2 regions of the Pseudomonas sp. E315 genome follow, and region 2 is predicted to be linked to the other one. Evidence: riboswitches for the same ligand, from Rfam matches in the RefSeq annotation. Region 2 holds a riboswitch; the other holds the start of a gene.
What was found. Region 2 has a riboswitch for cobalamin ahead of ACZRJQ_RS03210 (ABC transporter substrate-binding protein). Riboswitches for the same ligand answer to the same signal wherever they lie in the genome.
Positions count from the first base shown of each region.

Region 1: another riboswitch for cobalamin. It lies ahead of cobW (cobalamin biosynthesis protein CobW); the one in region 2 lies ahead of ACZRJQ_RS03210 (ABC transporter substrate-binding protein).

Region 1 covers NZ_JBUZPJ010000012.1:149,232-156,918, reverse strand. Annotated here, with positions in the region: gene ACZRJQ_RS17110 (OprD family porin) at 1-977, shown strand, start outside; gene cobF (precorrin-6A synthase (deacetylating)) at 1,051-1,815, shown strand; gene ACZRJQ_RS17100 (glycoside hydrolase family 5 protein) at 1,812-2,948, opposite strand; gene ACZRJQ_RS17095 (glycosyltransferase) at 3,140-4,432, opposite strand; cobalamin riboswitch at 4,519-4,719, shown strand; gene cobW (cobalamin biosynthesis protein CobW) at 4,814-5,884, shown strand; gene cobN (cobaltochelatase subunit CobN) at 5,888-7,687, shown strand, end outside.
Region 2 covers NZ_JBUZPJ010000001.1:692,669-700,355, forward strand. Annotated here, with positions in the region: gene ACZRJQ_RS03190 (OprD family porin) at 1-672, opposite strand, end outside; gene ACZRJQ_RS03195 (pseudoazurin) at 669-1,109, opposite strand; gene ACZRJQ_RS03200 (ABC transporter ATP-binding protein) at 1,132-1,911, opposite strand; gene ACZRJQ_RS03205 (FecCD family ABC transporter permease) at 1,908-2,912, opposite strand; gene ACZRJQ_RS03210 (ABC transporter substrate-binding protein) at 2,921-3,934, opposite strand; cobalamin riboswitch at 4,074-4,267, opposite strand; gene ACZRJQ_RS03215 (acetyltransferase domain-containing protein) at 4,302-5,465, opposite strand; gene ACZRJQ_RS03220 (amidohydrolase) at 5,595-6,920, opposite strand; gene ACZRJQ_RS03225 (AraC family transcriptional regulator) at 7,166-7,687, shown strand, end outside.

The DNA of each region.
Region 1 (7,687 bases), on a different contig from region 2:
ACAGCGGCCTTTTGCCTTCGACCGGCAACGACCCGCGACGTTCCAAGGATCAATACGCAAAATTGGGGCTGACCGCAAAAATGCGTATCTCCGAAACAGTCTTCAAGTACGGCGCAATGTTGCCGGATTTGCCGCTGCTCAAGTACAACGACGGTCGACTGCTGCCCAACATGTTCAATGGCGCCATGTTGGTATCAGAAGAAATCAAAGACCTGAAGTTCATGGCCTCGCGTCTGAACCGCTACACCGCCCGCGACTCCAGTAACGCACAGGATCTGCGCCTCAACTGCAAAAACAAGCGTTATGCCTGCGACATCACGTCCGACCACTTCAACATGTACGGTTTGGACTACAAGGTTAACGAGCACTTGACCGCGCAGTACCACTACTCAGAACTCGAAGACATCTATCGCCAGCAATTTGTGGGGCTGCTGGCGTCTCACCCGGTAGGCCCGGGCGTGCTGTCGGCAGACGTGCGCTTGCTCAAAAGTGAGGATGCAGGCTCGGCCAAGGCCTCTAACATCGACAACCGTGCGTTGGGCGGGATGCTGACTTACTCGCTGGGCGGGCATAAATTCGGTGCAGGCTGGCAGCGCATGAACGGCGATACCTCCATGCCGTACCTCGATGGCAGTAACCCGTATTTGGTCAACTATGTGCAGGTAAACGACTTCGCCAACGCTCAAGAGCGTTCGTGGCAGCTGCGTTATGACTATGACTTCAAGGCGATTGGCATTAACGGCCTGTCGTTCTTGACCCGCTACGTCAATGGCGATCACATCAAAGTGGTGGGCAGCACAGAAGAAGGCAAAGAGTGGGAGCGCGACAGCGAGCTTAAATACATCGTGCAAAGCGGTACGTTCAAGGACGTCAGCCTGCGCTTTCGTAATGCCACCTATCGCACCAACTACTCGAAGTTTGCCCGCGATGTTGATGAAACCCGTCTGATCGTCAGTTACAACCTGTCGATCTGGTAAAGCCAACGCGCAGTTCAGCGTTTTGTCGTGTGACAGGGCCTAAACTCCCTGTCAGCCCCTGAGGATAAACACGATGAAAACACTGTTACTGATCGGCATTGGCGCAGGTGACCCCGAGCACTTGACTGTGCAGGCGATCAACGCGATGAACCGCGCCTCGGTGTTCTTTGTGCTGGACAAGGGCCAGCCCACTGAAGACCTGGTGCGGTTACGCCTTGAAATGTGTAAGCGTTACATCCGTGAGCCCAAATACCGGGTGGTACAAGCCTGCGACCCGCTGCGTGATAGCGCTTCACCGTCTTACACCCAAGGGGTTGAGAACTGGCACGAGCAGCGCGCAGAGCTGTTTGCCCATCTGATCGACAACGAAATGGCCGACGGTGAGTGCGGCGCTTTTTTGTTGTGGGGGGAGCCTGGGTTATATGACAGCACCTTGCGCATTCTTGATCGGGTGCAGGCCAATGGCTGTTCAGGTTTCGACTATCAGGTAATACCCGGTATCAGCAGTGCGCAGGCACTGGCGGCAAGGCATCGAATACCACTCAATGGCATTGGGCAGCCCATTCGCATCACCACAGGGCGACGTCTGGTGGCAGATGATTTGGACAATGTTGTCGTGATGCTCGACGCACAGTGTGCGTTTCAGGCATTCGTTGGTGAAGATCTCGATATTTACTGGGGCGCGTACATCGGCACTGAGGACGAGATTTTGATCGCAGGCAAATTGGCTGATGTGTGTGAGCAGATCAAGCTCGCACGCCAAGCGGCCCGTCAACGTAAAGGCTGGATCATGGACACGTATTTGCTGCGTCGACGTTTGGTGCCGTCTGCGGGTTAAGGCTGGTTTGGCTGAGTTTTATCGGCGGCCAGCCGTGCGCGAATGGGTTCAAACGCAGGTGTGGCTGTGCGGGGCAGTGGGTCGGGTTGCTGGCGCTCAATGGCCTGCCAATAGGCCCAAGGAACTTTGGCCGTGCCTAGCTCATAGTCCATGCCATCCCAGCTGTCTTCTCGAAAACTGTAAAAAGCCCAGTGAACTTGTGCCTTATCCAGCGTGCTCAGCACATCTTCAAGGTATTGCTGGCAACCCGCTAACCTGCGCATGCAGCCGAACTCACCCACCACTAAGCGATTGCGCGCAAGTTGTTGTCTGTTAGCCCATTGCAAGGGCTGTTGAAGGTAAGACGCCACTTGAGCCTTGTTCCATAAACGCTCTTGGCCTGCAAACGGCACCATGCCGGGGTAGCGATAAGGCTTTGCGCGTTTCATGTTGGGTGCGCTGGTCGCGGCATAGGGCTCGTACATATGCACGCTGTACAGCACCTTTGAATCATTGAGTCGCTTTGGCCAGTACTCAAACGCATCTGCCGCGCCATACCAGCCAGCATCCACCATGATCGGTGTGTTTGGGTCGACTTCACGAATGGCTTTAATCAACTGGTTATAAAAAGCCGGCAAGTCGCGGGCTGTTTGTGCGTGCTGGGCGTACCAGGCCTGCATGGCTTGTGCTGTGGCGTGTTCTGCCAATTGGCCTTGGCGCTCGGGGGCGGGCTCATTGATGAGGTTGTAAGCCGCTACGGCTGGATGATTTTTAAGCTCTGAGGCCAGATCTTGCCAAAACTGCGCGGCTTGCTCCCAGTAGGCTTTGTCTTGCCATAACCGATCATCAAACCGATTGTTGTTGTTTTGCGCCCAGCGCATGCCAGGCAGAGACAGAGGTGTAATGACCACCTTGAGCCCAGCAGCGTGCGCTCGGTCTAGTGTGGCGTTGAGTGTGGCTAAATCAGCGGGCATCAGTCCCGTGTAGCGATCAGCACTGCCCAGCAGAAAGTCCCGTTGCTGCGGCTGCCATTTGTCATACGACAAGCGCACCCATGTGGCGCCGTAACCTTTCAACGCCTTGAAGTAGCCCAGTGTCGGCGGCAGTCGATTAAAGCTGTTGCCCCCGTACTGCGGGCTGTCCCAGAAGCGAATGGGCACGCCCGCTAATGCGTCACAGACCAACAGCAGAAAAAAACACGTACAGGCCAGTAAGGTTTTGAGCATGTCATGCGTCCTGTGGAGCAGGGCCTTAAGTGGCCACACGATTCCAGAGGACGAACTTAATCGAACGGCAGCGGTACGGCTGTCAGCCACTTCCGAAATTTAAGGGTTGATGCTGGACATTAAACGTTACGGTTTTTCGCTTCGATCCACTGCGACATGTACTGCGTACTTTTGTGCTGGTGATGGCGCAGCATGGCGCCAGTGAAGTTGTTGCGCCGATGGTGCTCAAGTTCGGCGCGACAGGCTTCGATTCGCTCTATCAGCGCAGGGCCGTGTTGGCTTTGCAGGTAGCGCGCAGTGAGGAGGGCTTGCCCGTGCTGCTGAGCTTGATGCCACGCCTGCGAGTTTTGATACAACTGAACAGCGGCCGCCGCAATGGCACTGGCACTTTGCTCAATGGCACCGGCCCACGGCAGGTCGCCGTGCATGCCTTCGGCGCCAACAGGCGTGGTCACGTTCGGTGTGCCGCAGAGCATGGCGTCGGCAATTTTGCCTTTAATGCCCGCGCCAAAGCGCAACGGCGCCATGCAGACCCGAGCATTGCTCATCACGGCCAGCGCATCTTCAGCCCAGTTCAGCACATGAAAGCCTTGTGCCGGGTTGTGCAACGCCGTGGCTTTTGGCGGGGTGTAGGCACCATAGATATGCAGTTGTGCGCCGGGCAGTTGTTGACGAATCAATGGCCAGATATGGGTTTTCATCCACAACACCGCGTCCCAGTTAGGGGCGTGGCGAAAGTTACCGATGCTTAAAAAATGCTGGCGCTGCTCGTAGGGCACGAATGTGTCAGGCACGCGATCCACCATCAGGGGGCACCAGTGCAGCAGCGATTTTGGTACGTGGAACTGCTCAACCAACAAGTCGATTTCGTATTCAGAAATCATTAAGTTCAAATCACTGCGATAAATAGCCGCGATTTCCCGCTGCGCCAGATCGGTGCCAGCCATCTGTTCAAAGGTTTCGCGTGGGGCCGGGGCGAACAGGCTGCTGAAGTCGTCCTGTTCAGCGGTGTGTTTGAGCCGGGCTTTAAGTTGCTGCTGGCGAGCATCGCGCAGGCTTTGCAAGTCAGAAGTTTCCAAGATGCGCAGAGCGTGTGGGCAGTGCTTTTCGACGCGCCAGCCGAACTGCTCTTCCATCATGAAGCGGTCGAATAACACCACGTCCGGGGCCAGTTCACTGATAAAGGTGTCAAAACTGCTGTTATTAAGCTCAATGGTGACTTCATCAATGCCCAGTGAGGCCAAGTCGGCCTTGTGCTCGCCGATGCCAGCAGGGCTGCTGAAGGTGATCTGCCAGCCTTGCTGCAAAAAACTCTCGATGATTTGCATCATGTGCCCACCCGCCGCCGATGAGCGTGGCTCGGGCCACACGTAACCAATGATCAGAACGCGGGTTGGGCGAGGGGACGACATGGGGAGTTCCTTGGGACGTACTAAAAAGGCGGCAATTAAAGCACACACACCTGCACGCCTGACATTGACCTGCTACAACGCACTGCGTAGCCTTGCGCGTTCGAGGTTCTTCGCAACGCGAAGCTAAGAAGGGAACGCGGTATGCCGCGGCTGCCCCCGCAACTGTAAACGGTTCAATTGCCCTGCAATGCCACTGCCCATTCGGCGGGAAGGCGCCGGGCAGGGCTCAGCTTTTAGCTGACGCCCAGGCCGTAAGCCAGGAGACCTGCCTCGTAACAGATTTTTACTTCAACCGGGCGGGGTGATCCGGTGGCGAGATCTCGCGCGCGAATGCCTGCGACAGTCGTCCCGTATGCCCGCCGCTTTGCCAAAGGGCATCCGATGAAAACACTGGCCAAAATCCCCGTCACTATCGTTACCGGCTTTCTCGGTTCGGGCAAAACCACCCTGCTGCGCCACATGCTGGACAACGCACAGGGCCGTCGCATTGCGGTCATCGTCAACGAGTTCGGCGAGCTGGGCATTGACGGCGAGATTCTCAAACAGTGTTCCATCGGCTGCACCGAAGAAGAAGCCAATGGTCGCGTCTATGAGCTGGCCAATGGCTGCTTGTGCTGCACCGTTCAGGAAGAATTCTTCCCGGTGATGCGTGAACTGGTTGCGCGCCGTGGCGATATCGACCACATCCTGATCGAAACCTCGGGTCTGGCCCTGCCAAAGCCGCTGGTTCAAGCGTTCCAGTGGCCAGAAATCCGCAGCGCATGCACTGTAGACGCAGTGATTACAGTGGTCGACAGCCCGGCTGTGGCCGCAGGCACCTTTGCAGCATTCCCGGATCAAGTGGATGCCCAGCGCAAACTTGACCCAAATCTGGATCATGAGTCGCCTCTGCATGAGTTGTTCGCTGATCAACTGTCCAGCGCTGACCTGGTCATTCTGAACAAGGCCGATCTGATCAGCCCTGATGATCTGGCCAAGGTACGTGCCGAAGTGGCCGAAGAGCTGCCGCCTGCGGTGAAAGTTATCGAGGCCAGCAGCGGTCGTTTGCCGCTGGACGTATTGCTGGGCCTGGGTGCCAGTTCTGAAGAACACATCGACAGCCGTCACAGCCACCACGACCATCACCACGATGGCGATGATGACCACGACGATCACGACCATGATGCGTTTGATTCGATTTCCATTGAGCTGCCTGAGGCGCAAGAGCAGCTATTGATGGACGCGTTGACTCAACTGGTGGTCAAGCACGGCATTCTGCGGGTCAAAGGCTTTGCTGCCATCCCGGGTAAACCGATGCGGTTGCTGATTCAAGGTGTGGGCACGCGTTTCGACAAGCACTTTGACCGCGCGTGGCGCGCAGAAGAGCCCCGCACCACGCGTTTGGTGCTGATCGGTCAGGATCTGGATGCGGCGCTGCTTGAGTCCACTCTGCGCACCGCGTTGAGCGCCTAAACCATGCACTTGCTCAGGACCCAGCCCGGTGGCTTTGTATCGGACGACAACATAGCCGACTTAGGCCAAACCCCCGCTGAGCTGGTGATCCTGTGCAGTGGTGATTCAAGCCTGGCACTGCTGGCTGAAGCAGCGCAGCAGTTGCCTGAAGATTATCCAAGCCTGCGTCTGGCCAACCCGATGCAGGTGCAAAACCATGCCTCGGTCGATTTGTATGTCGATCAGGTGTTGCAGCACGCCAAAGTGATTCTGTTGTCGTTGCACGGCGGCATTGGCTATTGGCGTTACGGCATTGAGCGTTTGGTGCAATTGGCAGAGCGCGGCGTGACGTTGATTCTGGTGCCCGGCGATGATCGCCCCGACCCGGAACTCAGCGCGCTGAGCACAGTGCCTGCTGAGCAGGCTGCACGGCTTTGGCATTTTTTGCGCCAAGGCGGGCGACACAATGCACTGCAACTGTATCGCTGTGTCGCGAGCCAATGGTTGGGGCGCGATTACCCGTGGGTTGAACCGCAGACATTGCCACGCACGGCGATTTATCACCCTCAGCACTCAAACCCTTCACTGCGGCACTGGCAAGCCGATTGGCAGGCTGGCCAACCGGTGGCGGCGCTGTTGTTTTATCGCTCGCACTTGCAGGCCGCCAATACTGCTTTTGTGGATGTGTTTTGCCAACGCTTGCAGGCCGCTGGCCTTAATCCACTGCCGATTGCGGTGGCCAGTCTTAAAGAGCCGGGTTGCCTGGCGATGGTTCAGGACGTGCTGGATGAAGTCGACGCCGGGGTCATTCTCAATACCACAGGCTTTGCCCAGTCCAGCCCAGAAGCACCACATTTGCGTCCGTTTCGACGCAATATTCCTGTCATTCAGGCCATTTGCGCCCAAGACAACGAAGCCGGCTGGCGTACGAGTGAGCAAGGCTTGGGGCCGCGAGATCTGGCGATGCACATTGCCTTGCCTGAGCTGGATGGGCGAATCATCAGCCGGCCGATCAGCTTCAAGGATCTGGCCTGGCGCAGTGAACGCAGCCAGTCGGACGTGGTGTGTTATCGCCCGCAACCCGAACGAATGGACTTTGTGGCCGAGCTGGCGCGGCGTTGGGTAGAGCTGGCCCGTGTGCCAAACCCACAAAAACGCATTGCATTGATTTTGGCCAATTACCCAACCCGCGATGGTCGTATTGGTAACGGAGTGGGGCTGGACACCCCAGCCGCCGCGCTGAATATTTTGCAGGCTTTACAGGGGCAAGGTTACCCCGTCGATGGCGAGTTACCTCAAAGCGGCACGGGATTGATTCAAGCGCTGTTGGGTGGTGTAACCAACGACCTTGAAAGCCTTGATTTACGCCCCTGTCAGCAAAGCCTGGCGCTGGATGACTATTGGCTGATGTTTAATCAATTGCCCCAAGCCAACCGTGACGCTGTGATTGAGCGTTGGGGCCTACCTGACGCTGACCCGATGTACCGCAGCGCCCGAATGATGATTGCGGGCCTGCGGTTTGGCCTGACCTTTGTGGGCATTCAGCCAGCACGGGGTTATCAAGTGGATGCCAGTGCGGTTTACCACGACCCGGATCTGGTGCCACCCCACGGGTATCTGGCGTTTTACTTTTGGCTGCGTCACACCTATGGCGCACACGCCCTGGTGCATGTGGGCAAACACGGCAATCTGGAATGGTTGCCTGGCAAAGGCGTGGGTCTGTCAGAGCAGTGCTGGCCTGACGCAATTTTGGGTCCGATGCCTAACGTTTATCCCTTCATCGTTAATGACCCGGGTGAGGGCGCTCAGGCTAAACGCCGGACT
Region 2 (7,687 bases):
GCCTGCGAGGTCGAAGGCATCGCCCTTTGGCCCATTGGAATAATTGACCACGAAGCCTTGATCGTGACTGCTGGCGTTGCGGTCTGTGCTTTCGGTGAAGTGCCCCGCGACCATTTTCAACGTGCTTAATTCGCTACTGGTTACAAACACGCCGGTTGCGGTTTCTGGCAGCAGGCGACTGTCGGATGAGCTGAATACGGGGGTCTTAACACGCTGTTCGCCGTAAGACACGACCGTGTTGGACAGGCGCAGTTTGATGGCTGCGCCACCTCGGCCGTAATGGTCCTTGGGATAGCCATCGTTATCGAGCCCAAGCAGGCGGGCTTTACCAGCACGTCCGCCGCCGCTGTCCAGTTTCAGGGCCAGGTAGGTGTGGGCATCGACCCCGACGCCGACAAGGCCTTGAGTGAAGCCGGACTGCACAGTGCCCATCAGGCCGTAGGCCCATTCTTCGGCATAACCATTGCGCTCAGACTTCGGCTTGTACGCATTACGTGCGCCACTGTTGCTGGCGCCGTGGCGGTACTCGCGGTTGTCGTAGACCGTGCGGTTGAGCACGCTCCATGTGCTGTCTTCAACAAAGCCATTGGCCTGTTCTTGAGCCGAGTCGGCCAAGCTTATCGGGCTGGCGAGAACGAGGAAGATGGCGGAGCAGGATCGAACAGCCTTCATTTTGTGGCCTGTTGCTGGTCAAGCGCTGCCTGCAAACGGTCCAGTGCGCGCTTGGGCAGCGTAGCGGGCAGTTGCGCGGCCTGTGCCGACGGCTCGCCGACCTGAATCAACATGACCATGCCCATTGCCAGGTGTGGAATGCACTGAATGCCGTAGAGCCCCGGCACGTTGAAGGTCTGTTCGGTCTCTTGGTTGATCTTGCCCTTGAATGCCGTTGCGCCTTCAGGCAGCAGGCCGGGCAGGGTAGCGGCGTTGTGCCCGCTCTGGGTGGGGATGAATTTGACCGTGTCACCGGGGGCGATGTGCAAGTAGGTCGGTTCATACACCATGCCAGCAGTGGCGCTGCGGGTGAGCATCTTCACTTCATGGGTTTGCGCCTGCGCGCAGGCGCACAGCAGCGCGGTGGTCAGCAGTAACGTCAGGGATGAACTACGCATGTTTGGCTATCCATAAAATCTTTTAAGAGGAGCGAAATCGCAGAATCTGCGCCCCGTCAAAAGGGTCTATCAAGTAGTGGGCCTGTACCCCGAAGGTGCTCTGCAAGCGCTGCGGGGTGAGCACTTCAAGCGGTTTGCCCAGCGCCACAAGATGCCCGCGTTCAAGCACCGCCAAGCGATCACAGCTCAGCGCCTGATTGAGGTCGTGCAGCGCAATCAAAGTCGTGACAGGCAAGGCTTGTACGGTTTTCAAAATGGCTAACTGGTGCTGGATGTCCAAGTGGTTGGTGGGCTCATCCAGTAACAGGATTTGCGGACGTTGGGCCAGCGCGCGGGCGATGTGTACACGCTGGCGCTCACCCCCCGACAAGCTGCGCCAACTGCGTTTGCGCAGGTGCGTTGCGTCCACATCACACAATGCTTGTTCAACGATGGCATCGTCATTGCGCGACCACGGCCTTAACGCCGAGAGCCAGGGCGTGCGACCCAAGGCGACGGCATCGAACACGCTAATAGCGTCATGGGTGTCAGCCTGTTGTTCAACCACGGCCAGCGTTTGCGCAATGGTGCGTTGCGTCATTGATCTAAGCCGCCGCCCGTCAAGCACCACCTCGCCACACGAGGGCGGCCGCAAATTGGCCAGCAGTTTGAGTAGCGTCGATTTGCCCGACCCGTTGGGCCCGACAATGCCCAGTGTTTCGCCGCGTTTAACGCTTAAGTCGATATGGTGTAACAACGCTGTCTCACGCACTTTGTAGCTCAGGGCGTTACAACTGAGCATCACGTCATGAGTGGCTGTCATCGAGCGCTTCTCCGGCTGATCAGGATCAACGCAAAAACGGGCGCACCCACTAACGCAGTCACCACGCCAACGGGTATCACCTGACCTTTGATCAAGGTGCGCGAGAGGATGTCCGCAATAATCAGAAAAAGCGCGCCGCCCAAGGCACTGGCTGGCAACAGGCGCGCATGACCAGTGCCCAGTAATAATCGGGCCGCATGGGGGATCACCAGCCCGACAAAACCGATAGAGCCGACGATCGACACCATCACTGCGGTTACCAGCGCTGCACAGCTGATGAGCACAAACTGCACTCGGCGCACCGGGATACCGAGTGACGCCGCTGAATCGGCACCAAAAGTAAACGCATCCAGTGCCCGCCGATGCCACAGGCACACCGCCAAACCGGCCAATGTAACGGGGATTGCCAGCCCTACCGAAGGCCAGCGCACACCACTGAGGTTACCCAGCAGCCAAAACATGATCCCGCGGGCCTGTTCGGAACTGGCCGACTTGGTGATCAAAAATGCAGTGATCGCGTTGAATAACTGCGAGCCAGCAATGCCCGCCAGAATGATCTGACCCGTGCCGCTGGCTGGCCCACTGATGCGGGCCAACAGCAACACTAAAGCGAAGGCGGCGACAGCACCGAAAAAGGCCCCGACCGACAGCGAAATGGCGCCGGCCCCCAGCCCCAGCAACGCCACCAAAACGGCACCCGTCGAAGCCCCGGCAGAAATACCCAACAGGTATGGGTCCGCCAACGGATTACGCAGCAAGGCCTGCAAAATCACGCCACATGTGGCCAGCCCTGCACCGCAGGCGGCTGCCACCAAGGCCCGAGTCAGGCGGTAGTTCCAGACGATGCCTTCGTCGATAGGGTCCAGCACATGCCCGGCGGCCCATAGTTTATTGGCCAGCACCTGTAACACCACGCCGGGTTTAATCGGCGTTTCACCAATGGCAACGCCCGCCAGCACCGCCAACAGCAACGCGATACAGGCCAGCAGTGTGAGCATCAACCGTGATGTCATTTTGGCTGTTCGTAGTGATTGATGGCGGTGGCCAAGGTTTCAAAACCTTCGAACATCCGCAAGCTGGCCTGCATGGCATCAGCATCGAGAATGATGATGCGGTTGTTTTTAACCGCATCCATGTTGCGGGTCACGGGGTCAGTGCGCAGGAATTCGAGCTTTTTCTCGTAGTCATCCGCCGGGAAGCGACGGCGATCCATGCGTGCGATTACCAAGAATGTCGGGTTGGCTTTGGCCAGTGTTTCCCAGCCCACGGTTGGCCATTCTTCATCGGACTGCACGACGTTGCGCACACCAAGGGTGTTGAGCATAAAGTCGGCAATGCCCTTACGCCCTGCGACATAGGGGTCGATATCCAGGTCAGCGCTGGAGAACCAAAATAGGGCGCTGGTGTGCGTCAGGTCTTTACCCTTGAGCGAGGCAATGGATTGTTCAAGACGGGCTTTAAGCTGCGCATTTAGCTGTTGGCCGCGGGCCTGCACGTCAAAAATCTCTGCAAGCTGGCTAATGCTTTTGTAAATGCTGTCAATACTGAACGGCTGCAAACGGGTGCCATCAGCGCCCACTAGATTGTCTTTGCCTTCACAGTCGGAAGGCATCAGGTAAGTCGGGATTTTCAGCTCATGAAACTGCTCGCGCGTGCCCACCACACCTTGCGGGCCGACCATCCACTCCAGCTGTACAGCCACCAGCTCAGGCCGCTTACCAATCACGGCTTCAAAACTGGGATCGTTATCGGCGAGACGTTCTACCTTGTCGTTTTGCGCCTTGTATTGGGCCGACACATTGTTGAACCACAGAGAGGTGCCAACCAGCTTGTCACCCAAACCCAGGGCATACAGCATTTCAGTCCCGGCCTGGCCAATGGTCACGGCGCGAGCGGGCGCGTGCTCAAAGGTCAACGGGGCACCGCAGTTTTCGAGGGTCAGTGGGTAGTGAGTCGGGGCTGCATGAGCCAAGGCAGACAAGCCCAGACCGGTGACAAGGGTGACGATGCGGGTCAGCAACATGATGCAATTTCCTTTTGATCGTACACAGCGGGTGTACGGTCTGGAAACACATCATTGAGCACTGCGATCAATACAGTACAGGCCCGCCACCTGAGTGACGCGCACAGCAAAGATGCCTTCCCGGACACCCCGCCGGTTAGTTTGTTTGTATCGGCCGGCAGGTCTCCTGACTGATGCGTCGGCGCCTGGCTCCAGCCTTCCCGGGGGTGAACCCAGTGGCGTTGAGGAGCAAGCTCGGCATCTACAGTTGCGGGGGCAGTTCCGTTTGGTGCTCAGTGAGCGCCTCGGATTCCCTTTTAATCCCGTTTGGGGACCGGCGGCGGCATGTTAGTCGAAATACGCCAGCCCGAGGAGAAGAATGTCCGGGTCACAAGTATTTAAGCCACGATATATCCCGACGACGAGCTTTTAACGCAGCGAACCAGCGCACCGGCAGGTAAAGCGCAACAGCCAGTACAACGGCGGTTAGCCACACGGCGCCCATGCTGTCGAAACCAAAGTGGCTGACCTGATTCAAGCCAAACATCGCCACGCTCGCCAGATACAGCACTTTGAGTGCATACAGGTGCACCAAGTAGAAGAACATCGGCGCGGCACCAAAAATGGCTAATGTGCTGATCCATTGGCGCTGTTGAACGCGCTCAAAAACCAGTAACAACAGCAGGCCAACGCCCAAGGTCAACGCCAAAAACAGCAGCGAAGGCGGGTACTTGGTGATGTTGAAAAAGCTCATCAAGGTGTGTGTAACGGTGTCATGTTCCACCCACGGCGCCTCGCCATATCCGTTGAGTAAACGCAGTGCCACAAACCCCATCAATGCGCCGATGCCTGCACGTAACACATTGCGTTGGCGCATAGCGCCAGACGCTGCGCGGGCGAACCACGGCCCAATGCAATAACCGAGTGCTATCACGCCGATCCACGGCAATACCGGGTACGAGGTGCGTAAACGCAGGCTGTTGCCGAATTCGATCCAGCCACGATCATGCAAAATGGCCCACGGCACATGCATCGCCGAATCAACAGGAAAGTGCAGCGTATCTAGCAGGTTGTGCCCCGCGATGATGGCAATGGCGAGTACCAAAAGCACTGCTCGCGGTAACCAGACCAATGCAGCCAGGGCGATCATGCTCACGCCAATAGCCCAGATCACTTGCAGATAAACCACGCTGGGCGGGAATTGTGACGTCCAGGCGAAGTTGACCAACGTGAACTCCAGAACCACTAAAAACAGGCCACGTTTGAACAGGAACGTCGAGACATCACGCGTGCCTTGATATTTTTCGCCATACAGATAAGCAGACAACCCCGTGAGCAGCACGAACACAGGGGCGCAAAGGTGGGCAAGGACACGGCTGAAAAACAGAACAGGTTCAGTGCTGTCTATGGCCATTGGGTCGCTTACCTGACGATGCAAAAAGAACGTCTCGCGAGCGTGGTCCAGCAGCATCAACAAAATCACCAAGCCCCGCAGGGCATCGATGGATAGCAGGCGCTGGCTTGAGGGGGAGGGTGCAATAGCGGATGTCATTGAGGGATCACAGGCTAGAAGGCGCTTAGGTTTGGTTACTTTATAACATCATTGCTGGCTCTGTCATCCCTCTGCGAAACATTCTCAATCAACAGTTCAGTGTTGAGTGGGGCGTGGACCGCTAATCAATCAAGGCTTGCGGGGGTAGTTCATAACGAATTGAACATGTGCTTTGACCCCAGTGGCCAGCGTGGCGTCGTCGACGGAGAAGTACGGGCTGTGGTTGTTCGGTACTTTGCTCATGTCCTCGCCTGCAGGCGTGGCGCCGAGAAACACAAATAAACCCGGCACTTTTTGGGCGTAATACGAAAAGTCTTCACTGGGTGACAGCGAGGCCGGCAGTTGTTCTACCTTACCCGGTGCGGCGAGTTCCAGAGCCGGGATCATGGCTTGGGTCAGGCTCGGGTCATTGGTGGTGACAGGGGCAACGTTTGCCACAACCAGTTTGGCTTCAGTCCCATAAGCGCTGGAGATGCCTTGCACCAGTGGTGGCATGTCCTTGAGTAGGGTGTCGCGGATTGCCACGCTGTTACTGCGAATGGTGCCCGTCATTTCCACTGTTTCAGGAATAATGTTCGCCGCCGAACCGCCATTAACGGTGCCGACACTGATCACGCCCATGCCTTGACTCAAATCGGCGCGGCGGCTAACCAGCGTTTGCAAACCACCAATCACTGCTGCGCTGGCGACCACTGGGTCGGCCCCGCTCCAAGGCGCAGAACCGTGGGTTTGCTGACCCTTTAACGTGATGCGAAACGCATCGCTGCTGTTGAGCACGGTGCCAGCCTTGTAATACAGATGACCGGTTGGGTAGCCCGCCATCACATGCACCCCAAAAATTGCTTCGACTTTGGGCGAGTTAAGAGCGCCGTCACGGATCATCGCTTGTGCGCCGATCAAGGTGTCGGTCTGGAAGTCATCAACATCGGCCGCGCCTTCTTCCGCGGGCTGGAACAAAAACACCACAGTCCCGGCGACTTGCTCCCGGTGTTTGGCGAGCACCTTGGCGGCGCCCAGCAACATGGCGGTGTGTGTGTCATGACCGCAGGCGTGCATGACAGGGACGGTTTTACCCAAGCGAATGCCGGTGGCCTGACTGGCAAAGGGCAGGCCGGTCATTTCTTTTATTGGCAGTGCGTCCATGTCGGCGCGCAGGGCAACTACCGGGCCGGGGAGACCGCCTTTGAGTACGCCGACTACGCCGGTTTTACCCACTTGAGTGCGTACATCGATGCCCATGCCCTTGAGCTGTTCGGCCACCAGTGCGGCGGTTTTAAACTCCAGGTTACCCAGCTCAGGGTGCTGGTGGATGGTATGCCGTAGATCGATAACGTCCTGGTTAACCGCCGCGACTTCCGTGTCGACCCAGCTCAAATTTGCAGCATGGGTGGTGGTGATCGTCAGTGCGCCAAACAACGCAAGCGACAAAGAGGTTGGACGTAAACGAATAAACATTGAGAGTTCTTACCGTGGTCTTTGGGCCGAGCAGGGTAAGTCGCAACGTGTGAAGGAACCAAGGCAAGTGTCCGATAATCGCACAGATTAGTTCTTTGCGACCTACACAGGAGGGCTGACCATTGGGCTGATACTGTTCGATTATCGATCACTGGCTGAGTGTGTAATTGATATGCCCGTGAGCGGGAGCGTAGGCTGGCAATGTGACAAACAAAATAATTAAAAATTAATTGAGTGCCTTGATGATGGAAAGCCACCTGCTGAGTGAACGCAGCCGTGTATTTCAACTCGCGGACCCCCATGCCGTATCGGACTATGTGAATCAGCACGTCGGTCAACATTGCATCGGTCTGTCACGCACGACCCGTCCGCAGGCCAGCCTCAATCATCGTAAGTTTGCCGAGCTTGATCTGTGCCGCATCAGCTACGGCGGTAGCGTCAGAGTGACGTCGCCTGCACTGGAGAACATCTTTCATCTACAGGTGTTGTTGCGTGGTAACTGCCTGTGGCGTGGGCCTGATCGAGAGCACCATCTGGTGCCGGGCGAGTTGCTGTTAATCAACCCCGATGATCCGGTCGACCTGACGTACTCGCACGATTGCGAAAAATTCATTCTTAAGCTCCCGGTCTCAGTGCTCGAAACCGTGTGCGACGAACAACGCTGGAAGCGCCCGTCTGGTGGGGTGCGGTTTTTGCGCAATCACTATCAATTGAGCGAGCTGGAAGGGTTTCTCAACCTGCTTGGGATGGTGTGCCTGGAGTCTGAA